DNA from 2 places in the Bacillus sp. V2I10 genome. Region 1 is predicted to be linked to the other one. Evidence: riboswitches for the same ligand, from Rfam matches in the RefSeq annotation. Region 1 holds a riboswitch; the other holds the start of a gene.
The links. A riboswitch is a leader RNA that binds a small molecule or an ion and turns the genes downstream of it on or off. The one in region 1 is predicted to bind S-adenosylmethionine.
Positions count from the first base shown of each region.

Region 1 (7,834 bases):
TATGAATAAATGAAAAAGGGGATGGGAAATATGGGACAAAATAAGTTCGGCTTGAGACGTTAAATGTACATGGGGGTCTGCAGAAGGATCCTGCAACAGGAGCCCGGGCTGTGCCGATTTATCAGTCTAACGCCTATGTTTTTAATGACACGGAACATGCATCGGATTTATTTGCCTTAAAAGAGCAGGGTTACATTTATACCCGGATACATAATCCTACCTCAACGGTTTTTGAAGAAAGAGTTTCCCAATTAGAAGGGGGCGTAGGAAGTCTTGCTGTAGCAAGCGGCATGGCAGCGATAACGCTTGCCATATTAAATATTGCCGGAACAGGGGATGAGATTGTCTCTGCCTCAAGCCTATACGGTGGGACCTACAACCTCTTTCAAACCACATTGCCTAAGTACGGTATACAGACTAAGTTTGTAAATGCGGATGATCCTGAGAATATCAGGGATGCCATATCGCCTAAAACAAAGGCCATTTTTGCAGAAACGATTGGCAATCCAAGTCTGCAGGTACTTGATATAGAGGCAGCTGCAAAAATCGCTCATGAAGCCGGTATCCCATTAATTATTGATAACACCTTGCAACTCCTTATTTATGCAGGCCGATCGAACATGGAGCAGATATTGTCATTCACTCTGCCACCAAATGGCTGCTTGGAAATGGCACGACCCTCGGAGGAATTATCGTAGACGGAGGAAAGTTTGATTGGAACAGCGATAAGTTTCCGGGCTTTACGACTCCAGATCCAAGCTATCACAATCTTGTATATGCAGAAGCATTGCCGGAGGCAGCCTTTATTGTAAAAGCCCGAGTTCAGCTCCTCAGGGATTTAGGGCCTGCTATCAGTCCTCTTAATGCATTTCAATTTACTCTTGAAGTAGAAACACTTCATGTAAGAATGAAAGAACATATTTTTAATACGAGAAAAGTGGTTGAGTATTTAAATGAGCATTCTGCAGTTAAATGGGTGCTGTACCCTGAAGATGAACAGCACCCTGACAAGGCCCTGGCAGATAAATATTTAGCTGAAGGGGCAGGAGCGGTTGTAGTGTTCGGCATTGATGGCGGCCGTGCAGCAGGCGCAAAGGTGATTAATTCTGTTAACCTATGGTCGCATGTAGCAAATGTCGGAGATGCCAAAAGCCTGATCATTCATCCTGCCAGCACTACACATCAGCAGCTGGATACAGAAGGCCTGAAAAAATCAGGAGTAACTGAAAACTTAATTCGATTGTCTGTTGGGATTGAACATATAGATGACCTTCTGGAGGATCTTGAACAGGCAATTGAACAAGCAACGGGTGTGAAATCATTAATTGAATCATCCGTCTTTTCGAATTAATAAAAAACTTTTGGTTGACACCGTCTTTTGGCACATGATAAAATCACACTCGTACTACTAACTCACTGAATTTAAAAGTAAACTAATTAAATAAATTGTAAGTCTCTTATCCAGAGAGGTGGAGGGAAAGTGCCCTGCGAAGCCCGGCAACCGTCAATTTTATTGAAAAGGTGCCAATTCACTCAAAGCTGTTATTCAGTTTTGAAAGATGAGAGAAAGGTTCTTCTATAGATATGCCTTTCTGCTCATTTATGCAGAAAGGCATTTTTGTTTTCTTTAAGTTAAAGGGGAACAGTGGTTCCGCTTTTCTTAATAAAAAACATGAACCTGACGCATTTCGTGCAAAATGATAGTGAGTGGAATTTTGGAAGAAGGTGAAGTCATGATTACGTTAAAAGATGTCAAAAAAGTCTTTCAATCAAAAAGCGGAAATGTTACCGCGGTTGATTCGGTTGACTTGAATATAAATCAAGGTGAAATTTTCGGAATTATCGGTTATAGCGGTGCGGGAAAAAGCTCACTGATCAGATTGCTGAACGGACTTGAAAAGCCCACAGGCGGTTCCATTCAAGTAGCGGGAAGAAAGATCGATAAAATCCGTGGAGATGAGCTGAGAAAGGCAAGACACGAAATAAGCATGATCTTTCAGCATTTTAATCTCCTTTGGTCAAGAACGGTCCGGGAAAATATTTCGTTTCCATTAGAAATCGCCGGAGTGAAAAAAGAGCAGCGGATGAAACGTGTGGAAGAGCTGATTAAGCTTGTTGGGCTGGAAGGGCGGGAAGATGCATATCCATCCCAGCTGAGCGGGGGACAAAAACAGCGTGTCGGCATTGCAAGAGCTCTTGCGAATAATCCAAAAGTATTGCTTTGTGATGAAGCAACATCAGCATTGGACCCGCAAACAACAGATTCAATTCTTGAACTGCTGGTGGATATTAACGAAAGACTGGGTTTGACCATTGTCCTGATTACACATGAAATGCATGTGATTCGTAAAATCTGCCATCGTGTTGCCGTTATGGAAAACGGAAACATTGTTGAGCAGGGTGAAGTGCTCGATGTATTCAAAAAACCGCAGCAGTCTATTACTAAGCGCTTTGTGAAACAAATTACAGAGCATGATGATACACAGGAAACGATGGAATTGATTCTTGAAAAATACAAACACGGCATGGTTATTCAGATGACATTTGTGGGGGAGTCAACAGAAAGTCCGCTCATTACGAATCTTATACGAAACCATCCGATTGAAGTAAACATCCTTCAAGGGAAAATATCGCAAACTCAAAGCGGATCATATGGAACCTTGTTCATTCATATGGACGGGCAGCCTGAAGAGCTGGATAAGGCAATGGCATTTATCCGCACTCAAGAAGTAGAAGCGGAGGTGATTGCGAATGTTTGAGAATGTGAGATGGGAAAATGTATGGGAAGCTACAAGTGAAACCTTATTCATGACAGGATTCTCCGTGGCTGCAACATTTGTCTTGGGCATTATACTCGGGCTGCTGTTATTCTTAACTTCCAGAGGCGGAATTTGGGAAAATAAACCGGTAAATATCATTATATCTGCATTCGTGAATATTTTCCGGTCGATTCCGTTTATTCTTCTTATCATTTTGCTGATTCCTTTTACAAAGGCCATTTTAGATACGTTCCTTGGTGCAAAAGCAGCATTGCCGGCTTTAATTATCGGCGCTGCACCATTTTACGGGCGGATGGTTGAAATTGCTCTTCGAGAAATAGATAAAGGAGTCATTGAGGCTGCAAGATCGATGGGTGCAAAAACATCAACGATCATTTGGAAGGTGTTAATACCTGAATCATCTCCTGCGCTTATCTCCGGTATTACCGTAACCGCTATTGCACTTGTCGGCTATACAGCCATGGCAGGGGTAGTCGGCGCCGGAGGATTAGGAAATCTTGCATTTCTTGAAGGCTTTCAGCGGAATAATAATGCTGTAACAATGATTGCGACAATCTTGATATTAGTCATTGTATTTATCATCCAATTTATTGGAGACTTTATAACATCAAAATTAGATAAACGTTAGGGAGGAAATTTATATGAAGAAATTATTGTTAAGTGCTGTATTCGCAACATCTGCTTTCGCTCTTGCTGCATGTGGTACTGGAGGCGGAAATGGCGAAGGAGAAGAAACAAAAACGCTGAAAATCGGAGCTTCAAATGTCCCGCATGCGGAAATTCTGGAGGAAGCACAGCCTTTGCTTGAGGAAAAAGGCATTGAGCTTGATATCGTACCGTTCCAGGATTATATCCTGCCGAATAAATCTCTCGCAAGTAAAGAAATTGATGCCAACTACTTTCAGCATATCCCATATTTAGAGTCTCAAATGGCTGAAAATAAAGATTACGACTTTGTTAATGCAGGCGGCATCCATATCGAGCCAATTGGTGTGTATTCTAAAAAACATAAATCATTAGAAGATATCCCAGAGGGCGGCACAATTATCATGAGTAATTCAGTAGCTGACCATGGCCGTATGCTTTCATTGCTTGAAAGCGAAGGCTTAATCACGATTAAAGAAGGTGTCGATAAAACAACTGCAACAATTGATGATATCGATGAAAACAATAAAAATCTAAAATTCAAAGCAGATGTAGAAGCAAGCATTCTTCCGCAGGCTTATAACAACGATGAAGGCGATGCTGTTTTAATTAATACGAACTATGCAATTGGTGCAGGGCTCAATCCTCAAAAAGATGCGATTGCACTTGAAGGTTCAGAATCACCATATGTAAACATCATCACAGTCCGCAAAGGCGACGAAAACAAAGAAGAAATTAAAGCTTTAGTTGAAGTGCTTCATTCAAAAGAAATTCAATCATTTATTGAAGAAAAATATGAAGGTGCAGTAGTACCTGTTGACGGAGAATAAATAGCAAGAGAGCACCCGAAATTTGGTGCTCTCTTTTTTATCTGAAATATACCAATATAATATAGTAGAAATTAGGAATAAACACTCCCCGAAAAACTCTTTTTACGCATACATCTCCTGAATGTTTTGCATACTAACGGTGATTACTATCAGGAATGGAGCTGAAAATTGATGCAGCATTTTGAAGCGAGAAATATAAGCGAAGCCGCTTTGCATAATTACAAAGAAGGTCTGGGAGTTTTTACAGAGAAAATGCCTGAGCTTGCACATCTTTATAATGAATTCACTGAAGAATGTTTTAAAGAAGGAACACTTTCCCAAAAAGAAAAGCAGTTGATTGCACTTGGCATAAGCATCTATTCACAAGATGAGTATTGTATTATTTATCATACAAAAGGCTGCTTAGATCAAGGGGCAAGCGAACAGGAAATTCTAGAAACAGTTGGAGTAACAGCTGCTTTTGGCGGAGGAGCGGCAATGAGTCAATCCGTTACCTTAGTACAAGAGTGCATCACAGAATTAAATCAGCATAAGCAATAGCATACTCGAGTATATTGGAGTATTTATATAAGAACTGTGTCTTAAATGCTGAAATCCGATATGAAGAACCACGATCCTTTCATATCCTTCTATATGATGATTGAGGCTGATTTGATCAGGTGTTATCATGTAACAGTACTAGTTGATAAAACTTGAAAGGATGATTCATTATCTACGCAAGTCAGCAAAAGCTTGATTTGAAATACACAACTGAAATGGAAAAAGCCTTAATGCAGTCTCATAAAATGGGATATGCAGTGTACAGCAGAAACCATGAAAAGCGTATGGAAGTAGAAAAGAATCGTGAAAAAGATTATCAGCAAAGCAAACAGCTATTCGCAGTATTAGACCGTAAAATGAATTAATATACCAATCCGAAAGGAATCAGTCACTGGCTGATTCTTTTTGAGTTATAAATAAATCCGGCCCTTTTAGAGAAGCTACCGAAAAAGTTGTATTCACATTTCATTTGTTATAAAATTAGAATGAGAATAAAATGAGAATGATTAAATTGAGATCTTATAGATTATTGGAGGTATAGTTATTTATGGCAGGTTCTACTTTAGTTATTAAAGATTTACATGTTGAAATTGACGGGAAAGAAATTTTAAAAGGTGTAAACCTTGAAATAAAAGGCGGAGAATTCCACGCAATCATGGGACCAAATGGTACTGGTAAATCCACACTATCATCTGCGATCATGGGGCACCCTAAATATGAAGTAACACAAGGAAGCATCACTCTTGATGGTGAAGATGTTCTTGAGATGGAAGTAGATGAGCGCGGACGTGCAGGTCTATTCTTAGCGATGCAATATCCAAGCGAAATCAGCGGAGTAACAAATGCTGACTTCCTTCGTTCTTCTATCAATGCACGCAAAGAAGAAGGACAGGAAATTTCTTTAATGAAATTCATCCGCAAAATGGACTCTAACATGGAATTCCTTGAAATGGATCCTGATATGGCACAGCGTTATCTAAATGAAGGATTCTCCGGCGGAGAGAAAAAACGCAATGAGATTCTTCAATTAATGATGATCGAGCCTAAAATCGCGATTCTTGATGAAATCGATTCAGGTCTTGACATCGATGCATTAAAAGTTGTTTCAAAAGGCATTAACCAAATGCGCAACGAGGATTTCGGCTGCCTGATCATCACTCACTATCAGCGCCTGTTAAACTACATCACACCTGATCATGTACACGTAATGATGCAGGGACGCATCGTAAAATCAGGCGGTCCTGAGCTTTCTCAGCGTTTAGAATCAGAAGGCTATGACTGGATTAAACAAGAGCTTGGCATCGAAGACGAAACTGTTGGTCAAGAAGCGTAAGCGTTAGGGGGATTAAGATGACAGTAGAGACGAAATTCAACCACGACTATGTCACGGGTTTCTCAAATGAACTCGGTGAACCGGAATGGCTTAAAGAACTGCGCTTACAAGCTCTTGAAAAAGCTGAAGACCTTTCAATGCCAAGACCGGATAAAACGAAAATTGATAAGTGGAATTTCACACAATTCCAAACACACTCAGTTAAAAGCAAAGCTTTAGCATCCCTTAATGATTTAAGTGATGAAGTAAAAGCTTTAATTGATCTTGAAGATGAGAACAAAAATCTTTATATCCAATTAGACACAACGCCTGCTTATACATCTCTTTCTCAGGATTTGAAAGATCAGGGCGTAATCTTCACTGATATTCATACGGCTGTCCGCGAACATTCTGAGCTTGTGCAAAAATACTTCATGACTGAAGGCGTGAAAGTTGATGAGCATCGATTAACAGCACTTCATGCAGCTCTTATGAACGGTGGAGTATTTGTATATGTGCCTAAAAACGTTGAGGTAACAGCACCTCTTCAGGCTGTATATGTACATGAAAACCCGGAAACAACTCTTTTCAACCATGTTATCGTTGTTGCAGACGACAACAGTTCTGTCACTTATGTTGAAAACTATATTTCAACGACTGAAACGGAAGAATCGATTTTCAACATTGTAACGGAAGTATTTGCGAACAATAATGCAAAAGTTACTTACGGTGCTGTTGATCATTTGAATAAAGGTGTTACTACTTATGTAAACCGCCGTGGTACTGCTGCACGCGATGCACGCATTGAATGGGCGCTTGGTTTGATGAATGACGGCAATACGATTTCTGAAAACACAACAAACCTGATAGGTGACGGCTCTTATGGAGACACTAAATCTGTTGTTGTCGGACGCGGAAATCAAATTCAAAACTTCACAACAAAAGTGATTCACTTCGGCAAAAATTCTGAGGGCTACATCTTAAAGCACGGCGTAATGAAAGACAGTGCTTCATCTGTCTTTAACGGAATCGGCAAAATTGAGCATGGTGCTTCTAAATCAAATGCAGAGCAGGAATCAAGAGTTCTTATGCTGAGCGAAAAAGCACGCGGAGATGCAAATCCGATTCTATTAATTGACGAGGACGATGTAACGGCTGGACATGCTGCGTCTGTTGGCCGCGTTGATCCGCTTCAATTGTATTACTTGATGAGCCGAGGCATTCCTAAAGTTGAGGCAGAGCGTCTTGTCATTCACGGCTTCCTTGCGCCGGTTGTAAGAGTACTTCCAATCGAAGGCGTTAAGAAACAGCTTGTTGAGGTCATTGAAAGGAAAGTTAAGTAATGAATATCCAAGATATCCGTTCACTCTTCCCGATTTTGGATCAGCAAGTAAATGGACAGAATCTTGTTTATCTTGACAGTGCAGCGACTTCTCAGAAGCCGCTGCCGGTCATTGAAGCGCTGGACCGCTACTATAGAGAATATAATTCCAACGTCCATCGCGGAGTTCATACACTGGGCACCAAAGCTACAGATGGCTACGAGGGAGCACGCGAAAAGGTAAGGAAGTTTATAAATGCTCAGTCTGCAGAAGAAATCATTTTCACACGCGGCGCTACAACTGCATTGAATACAGTAGCTGCAAGCTATGGACGTGCAAATCTTCAAGCTGGCGATGAGATTGTGATTACGTATATGGAACACCATGCGAACGTCATACCTTGGC
Region 1 is NZ_JAUSYV010000001.1:1,032,803-1,040,636, forward strand. It holds partial or broken gene QFZ72_RS05255 (O-acetylhomoserine aminocarboxypropyltransferase/cysteine synthase family protein) at 78-1,351, shown strand; SAM riboswitch class I at 1,455-1,566, shown strand; gene QFZ72_RS05260 (methionine ABC transporter ATP-binding protein) at 1,734-2,759, shown strand; gene QFZ72_RS05265 (methionine ABC transporter permease) at 2,752-3,408, shown strand; gene QFZ72_RS05270 (MetQ/NlpA family ABC transporter substrate-binding protein) at 3,422-4,255, shown strand; gene QFZ72_RS05275 (carboxymuconolactone decarboxylase family protein) at 4,427-4,795, shown strand; gene QFZ72_RS05280 (YuzK family famiily protein) at 4,993-5,160, shown strand; gene sufC (Fe-S cluster assembly ATPase SufC) at 5,343-6,128, shown strand; gene sufD (Fe-S cluster assembly protein SufD) at 6,146-7,450, shown strand; gene QFZ72_RS05295 (cysteine desulfurase) at 7,450-7,834, shown strand, end outside.

Region 2 (7,834 bases), 2.9 Mb from region 1:
CAGCTAAACGCATGCCATAATCCTTGTCACAATTTGTAAAATGTTCAATCATTTTTTGCTGAATTTGAGGGCTGCATACTTTAAGCGCATCTGTTAAATTTGAAATCAGCTCTTCTTTTTCCCACTCCTCAAATGCACGATAAGTATCTCCTGCCTGCCCATAATCATTTGAACGGCCGATTTTTTGCCTGACCAGTTTTTCATTGTACTGGGGCTCATGGACTTTCCCAATCTGTTCTGCTTCTTTTAATCCTCCCAGTACAGAAGGCTCATAATTCACATGCGGATTCTGACCGGATGCAAGATCAACTTGATACTCCATTTGTCCGCCCTGCTGATTAGTTGCAACGCGTTTTTTCGGAGCATTTATCGGCAGCTGCAGATAGTTTGTTCCGACACGGTATCGCTGTGTATCTGAATAGGAGAAGGTTCTTCCCTGCAGCAGCTTGTCATCTGAAAAATCAAGTCCATCCACCAGGACGCCCGTCCCAAATGATGCCTGTTCTACTTCGGAAAAGTAATTTTCCGGATTCTTGTTTAACACCATTTTGCCGACTGGCAAGAAAGGAAACTCCTCTTTGGGCCATAGCTTTGTCGGATCTAATGGATCAAAGTCGAGCTCAGGATGTTCATCATCACTCATTATCTGAACACACAGCTCCCATTCAGGATAGTCTCCTTTTTCAATTGCTTCGTATAAATCCTGTGTAGCATGGCTCGTATTTTTTGCCTGAATGACTTCAGCTTCTTTTTGTGTGAGATTTTTAATTTTTTGATTGATAGGTTCCCAATGATATTTAATTAGAACTGCCTCTCCATTTTTATTCACCCATTTATATGTATTTACTCCTGAGCCCTGCATCTGCCGGTAATTAGCAGGTATTCCCCATGGTGAAAAGACAAACGTGATCATATGTATGGCTTCTGGAGATTGTGAAACAAAATCAAACATCCGCTCCGGATCCGTCAGATTAGAAACAGGGTCTGGTTTAAACGCATGAATCATATCAGGGAATTTCAAAGGATCGCGGATAAAAAATATTTTTAAATTGTTCCCGACAAGATCCCAGTTTCCATCTTCTGTGTAGAATTTAACCGCAAATCCTCTTGGATCACGGGCAGTTTCAGTAGATTCCCTTGCTCCTACTACTGTTGAAAAACGGATAAATAAAGGTGTTTTTTTACCCTTTTCTTGAAACAATTTCGCCCGGGTATATTTTGACACATGCTCGTCACCAGCTTTTCCATATGCTTCAAAATATCCATGGGCACCTGCTCCCCGGGCATGTACCACTCTTTCAGGTATCCGTTCTCTGTCAAAGTGCGAAATTTTTTCTAAAAAGTCATAATTCTCAAGTGTTGTCGGACCCCTATTGCCGACCGTTCTTACATTTTGATTGTCTGTAACAGGATGTCCCTGACGATTTGTTAAGGTATCATCATGTTCTCCTGTTCCAGGTTTCTTGCTGTTTTTATCATTGTTCACTCTTCATCCTCCTTGCCATTTTAAACATACATCTACCATTTATGTCCAATATTAAAAGGCATAAACAACTTTATTGGCAAAGAAAAACAGCAGATCGAATAGCTCGGCCTGCTGTTTTTTAGATGACATTCCTTTTACTTTGTCAATACTTTTTCTCTGAGATTCACATCATCAACTGACGTTACCCGGAAATCTTTTTCTTCTAGCTTCTTAATTATTTTATTCAGCTTTTTCTCAGAAACGTCATGAGAGAGGTTGATGATGATTCTTCTTAAATATGTATCGCCATTATCGAGCGTCAGAAGTCCTTCGATGTTCACATCTTTAATCGTTGAGACAAGATCCTTAATCACTCCTTTATGCTCTTTCGTGCCGACTGTCAGAATATAGCCGCCTGTCTTCATGCCAAACGAATCCTCAAGTACATCCATGACATTACCGTGCGTAATAATGCCTGAAAATTCCTCTTTATCATTCAGCACCGCTAAAAATGGAAGACGTCTGATAGTAAGGAATGTCTTAAAGAAAGAATCCTCTTCATAAACAAACGCATCCTGATCCTGAATTAGAGCCTCGATCGAATCCTCATCATTGCCCTGCTTTTCTACATAATGATCAAGGAGATCAACTTTATAGATTAAGCCGGCAAACGCTGTGCCATTCTCTCTAAGCACGGGAATACTCCGGTACCCTGACTCCCTCAGCAATTCATAAGCTTCCTTTACTGTGCTTTCCGCCTTGCAGTACCTGACATCCTCTTTTTTCACGAAATTGTAGCGAATCTTCCTCTTTCCAATCCTCCCTTTTATGCTTATTTATTGTTGAAAATTTACCATAGAAACATCAGAGAGTTATGCCGGTTTTGCTGATTTTTCTGGCATCCAGCTGAGGGATTTTAGGGCTGTTACTTGCAGATTTAAGATTATCGATTGGATTCATATTGTGCTCGCTTCACAAGGTTTTCTCCTCTTCACCCAAATTATTTGCTGCCGAAATCATAGAATGAAGCATTCTGTGCGTAAATTCGTTTTTCTGTGCTCTCTTTCAGCTGATTTCATATTCGGGTCATTCATTCTTGTTCTGCTGGCTAAAACCTTTTATTTTCAGAATAAATAAACCTCTTCACCATCAAGGTGAAGAGGTTTTGCAATTATGCCTGCTGCTCTTCTTTTTCGTAGATCGGCACCCAGCCTTCAGATGTAACGAAAATGCGGACTGCGACAACTTTGCGGTCCTCCTGAAGAGTAAAATAGTGGCGAATGTTTGGCGGTACGGAGATTAAGTCGCCAGGGTTGAGTTCAACATCAAAAAACGAGCCGTCTTTTCCCTGAATGATGAATATGCCGTGGCCGCTGACGATGAAGCGTACTTCGTCATCTGTGTGATGATGCTCCTGCTTAAAATTTTTCAATAGTTGATCAAGATTCGGCGTCCTGTCAGATAGAGAGATGACATCCTGAGCCTTGTAACCGCGTCGCTCTGAGATGTTCGCGATTTCATCCTTGAATACTTGCAGAATTTCCTCTTTTTGCTCATCAGAAAGACTGTAATTCTCTCTTAAAGCTTCCGGCAGCTTCTCGATATCCCAGTGCTCATAGATGACTTCCTGAGACTCAAGAAAGGCAGCAACCTCCTTTTGATCCGCGATTCTTTCATTTGTTTCCTGTAATCGTATCGTTGCCATTATATTTCCTCCTATTGTTAAGCTCTTATTGTGAGCAATTTAGCTTGTTTTAAAGATAGGACTTTTAAATGATAGGAAAATAGAAATTCACATGCTTCCAGGATTTTTTTGGCTTCGAAAGCATCTTTGCCCCAAACGGTAATGCCATGATTGCGGATCAAAACAGCACCGGAGTTTCCGGTCACATACTTGCCAAAGTCAGCTGCGAGAGCAGGTATATGAGCCGCATTTTCAATAATTGGAATATGCCACTCTGCATCTTCTTCCCAAAGTCCAAATGCTTTAATGATTTCCTGTCCTTTAAACGTAACGCCGCCGTCATCGCCGTAGAGCTCAGAGATGACATTGTTATCAACAGTATGGACGTGGAGGCTGCAGCCTGCGTTCGTACGATTATAGATTTCTACATGAAGCAGGGTTTCAGCAGAAGGCTTCAGTTTTGTTTCTTCAAGGGCTTCTCCATCCTGATCGACCAATAGGAAATCTTCATTCGTCTCAATCCGTTTATCCTTACCGCTTGAAGTCACTAAAAACGAGAGCGGCTCTGTTTTTACCTTAATCGCCAGGTTTCCGCTTGTACCTGGAAACCAATCCCTCTCAGCAAGCTCGCGTTTAACCGCGGCAAGCTCGCTCCAGCGCTGATTTAAAAGACTCATGATACCGCCTCCTGCTTTTTCTTAAGTCCATCTATTACATCAAAGAACGTAGTAAATTCCTGATGCGGAAGGTTCAAAGACTTGCATTTTCCAAGAAGAAAATCTCTTGCAAACACAAAGTCTGCAAGTTTTGAAGCCTCTAAATCAGTAACAGAATCACCAATGACAATGACTTCCTGATCTGGATCCGCAAGCTTCCTGATTAAACTCGGCTTGCAGCAGCCACAGTCATTGCTGCACTGATCATCACATGAGTTTGGCCATAAGATTTCAATTGCCTGACCGCTGAAATCACCTTCATTGCAGTAAACGCGGCTCCTGTCAACCAAGCCATTCAACAATGGGTGGACAAAAAAATCAATGCCTCCGCTTACGATATACAAAGGGATTTCTTCCTCCTCCGTAAATTGAACAAATTCACGGAATCCATCGCGAAGCTGAGCCGTAAAAAGCAAGTATTGAATAATATCATATTTCAGTTCAGCTGGAATCAGCTGAAACATTTTCCCTACTCCTGCTCGGACAGAAATCCGCTGGCTTAATACATCATCCTTCAAAGCGTTCCACTCTGGCGGAGCAAACTTCTTCATAATAGCAATAATGTTGTCAGTATTTGTGATTGTTCCGTCGAAATCACAGATGATAATCGGCTTGCTCATTTGCTCACTTCCACCTGCCCCCAAAGATCCAGCGCGATTCTCAAATCGGCATTTTCATTTGCTTTTTCAGTCAAGGAGATGCCTTGTAATGCCGCATCGATCGCTGCACGGAAAGCTTTTCCGCCTGCAGCAGCGCCGTTTGGATGTCCGTGGACACCTCCGCCTGCGTTAATCACGCTATCTAACCCGAAATCCTGAATTAAGATAGGGACGAGTCCTGGATGAATCCCTGCTGAAGGCACAGGGAATGTTTCCTTCAGCAGCACGTTTTCTTTACAAGCTGCACCTATGGAAAGGGCCGCTTCCCGCTCAAGCGCAACACTTCCATATGGCGATGGAAACAGAGAAAAATCGGCTCCGCTGTATCTCAGCAATTTTCCGAGTAAAAGAGAATGAGAGATTCCATAAAGTGAGGATGACGCTAATGCACCGCTGACAGCGGGATGAGCCATAAGCGGAATGTTGATGTCTTTGTCCTCTGCCAGGCTTTGAAGCACGTCAAGGCCGTAGGCAAAAACATTAAGCAATAGGGCATCTGCTCCAAGCTCTGCCGCACGCTTTGCTTTTTCTTTTAAATCATACGTTTTTCCTGATAAATGAACCGCGTACATCGCCTTATGACCGGTCTGCTCATAAACCTCGCTTAACACTTCTTTTCCGGCAGTAATCCGCTGTTCAAAAGGCGTCAGCGGATTTTCAAAAAGAATTTCATCGTCTTTCACCAAATCAACCCCGCCAAGCACCTGATCTTTAAGCTGATTCTTTAAAAAAGCGAGATCACGTCCGATGACTCCTTTAAAAATACTCATAAGCAAAGGTCTGTCATATACACCAAGTTTTTCACGAATGCCGCTGATGCCGAATTTAGGACCTTGAAACTCAGCAAGAATATTTTCTGAAAAATCCAGGTCCTGAAGCTTTACTTCGCCGTCAAGAGACAGCTTTCCAAACACAGTCGCAAGAATCGCAGGCAAATCATGGCTGAAATTTACTCCAGGGTAAAAAATTTTGACGATGCCTTTTTTGACGCGTTTGTTTAAAAAAGCTGAGACCTTATCATCAGACTCAAATTCTTCTACGGAGATGACCTTCCCTTTGTGCTGCTGCAATTGTATCTGCGTAAGTTCCGGAAGATCCGTCCATGACCCAACGGTTAAGCCAAGGGCAATCCCTTCTGCTTTTTTTTCTAAGTTTTTTTCATCATGGATGAGATAGGTTGCTGTAATGCCGCTCATGTTTGTACCGCCTTCCATAACAATATTAGAAATGCGCAAGCGCCCGTTTAGATTAAGGCATGGCCGAGGAGTTGGGCGACACTTCTTGCCATCAATGCGCAAACTTTTATACTTTCGTAATCAATAAAAAAGGCCCCTTTCCGCTAATCGAAAAGAGACCTTATCTAACTTGGCTAAGATCCTTATCTATCAGCGAATGCTGCAAGATTTAGCACCGTGCTTAAACCTTGGTTTAAGTCGGTTGCCGGGCTTCATCGGGCTAGTCCCTCCACCTGCTCTTGATAAGAATGGCTTATTTATTTTATGTTCTGAATAACCTGAAATTAATTTGGATTATGACAGTTTTTCAAAAGACTGTCAACCGCCATTTCAAAATAAATTCAAAGATTTTATCCGTTTTGCTGCTTCTCTCAGTCTTTCTTCTGAGGTTAAAAGTCCTGCCCTTACATAGCCTTCTCCGAACTTCCCAAAACCTACACCAGGCGCAACACAGACATGTGCGTGCAGGAGGAGATACTCGGCAAAGGATTCTGAAGTATAGCCTGCAGGAACAGGCAGCCAGGCAAAAAATGATCCCGGCGGCGCTTCAACCTGCCAGCCAATTTCGTTCAGAGCAGTGATGAATGCATGGCGTCTGCTTTCATACCGCTCAACCAATTCATCCACACAGGTCTGTGATTCAAGCAGGGCAGCTGCAGCAGCTTCCTGGACAGCGCTGAACACACTGACAAACATGTGATCCTGAAACAGGTTAATCGCTTCAATGACACTTTCATTGCCTATCGCAAAGCCAATCCTCCAGCCCGCCATATTATACGTCTTCGAGAGCGTATAGATTTCAATCCCAGTCTCTTTCGCTCCTTCAACTTCCAAAAAACTGACAGGTTTCTTTCCGTCATATCCAATGGCGCCATAGGCAAAATCATGGACAACACAAATTTCATTTTCTTTTGCAAACGCGACTGTTTCTTCAAAGAATTCTTTTGAAGCAACAGCACCAGTCGGGTTGTTCGGGTAATTCAAAAACATAAGCTTTGCCTGTTTCTTCGCTTCTTCTGAAAGTTGCCCATAATCCGGCAAAAACTGATTATCTTTTACCAGCGGCATAAATTCCATTCTTGCCCGGGCAAGCTCTACCCCAGACCAATAGTCAGGATATCCGGGATCCGGCACGAGAACTAAATCATCCGGGTCCAGCAAACATTGCGGAATTTCAACAAGCCCCGCTTTTCCGCCAAACAAAATGGCCACTTCTTTGTCAGCATTAAGTGTTACACCATACTCCCGCTTGTAAAATTCCGTAATTGCCTCTTTAAGAAATTTCTGTCCGCGGAACGGGGAATATTTGTGATAGTCCGGATTTTCTGCCGCCTCTTGAAGAGCCTTAACAATATGAGGCGGTGTTGGCTGATCAGGATTCCCCTGTCCAAGATTAATAACGTCATGTCCCGCTTCGATACTTGCATTCACTCTTCCTACAAGACTTGCAAAAAACTGCTTTGGAAGCTTATTTAATAACTGTGATTGATTGAAGTTTTTCATGTTTTACACCTTCTCAAAAAATTCTTGAAATTCTAGTGAAAAATCATATATTGTTAGAGTCAGCTTGTAAAGAAAAAATTTTCGAGGCGGAGATGACGATTGATGAATCCAAAAGTGGCATGCCTGCAAATAGACCTTGTTTTTGGTGATCCTGAAGCAAATATTGAAACGGCAAAAAAAGAAATAGAAAAAATAGCAGCATCCGAAAAACCTGACGTAATTGTTCTGCCTGAACTGTGGACAACGGGCTATGATCTAACTAGGCTCGATGAGATCGCAGACCCAAACGGCAGCAAAACAATCTCTCTAGTAAGCAGTCTGGCTAAAACATATGAAGTCAATATTGTGGCAGGTTCTGTTGCGAAAAAAACAGAGTCAGGCGTAACGAACACGATGTATGTTTTTAATCGGCAAGGCGAGCTTAACCATGAATACAGCAAGCTGCATCTTTTCAAACTGATGGATGAGCACCTGTATTTAAACGGCGGGACTGAAAATGGCCTGTTTCAGCTTGACGGTTTGCAAAGTGCAGGAGTGATTTGCTATGACATTCGATTCCCTGAATGGATCCG
Region 2 is NZ_JAUSYV010000001.1:3,957,947-3,965,780, forward strand. It holds gene QFZ72_RS20075 (catalase) at 1-1,486, opposite strand, end outside; gene cbpA (cyclic di-AMP binding protein CbpA) at 1,621-2,283, opposite strand; gene QFZ72_RS20085 (1,2-dihydroxy-3-keto-5-methylthiopentene dioxygenase) at 2,637-3,170, opposite strand; gene QFZ72_RS20090 (methylthioribulose 1-phosphate dehydratase) at 3,188-3,826, opposite strand; gene mtnX (2-hydroxy-3-keto-5-methylthiopentenyl-1-phosphate phosphatase) at 3,823-4,485, opposite strand; gene mtnW (2,3-diketo-5-methylthiopentyl-1-phosphate enolase) at 4,482-5,720, opposite strand; SAM riboswitch class I at 5,900-6,008, opposite strand; gene QFZ72_RS20105 (pyridoxal phosphate-dependent aminotransferase) at 6,090-7,262, opposite strand; gene QFZ72_RS20110 (carbon-nitrogen family hydrolase) at 7,365-7,834, shown strand, end outside.
Region 2: another riboswitch for S-adenosylmethionine. It lies ahead of mtnW (2,3-diketo-5-methylthiopentyl-1-phosphate enolase); the one in region 1 lies ahead of QFZ72_RS05260 (methionine ABC transporter ATP-binding protein).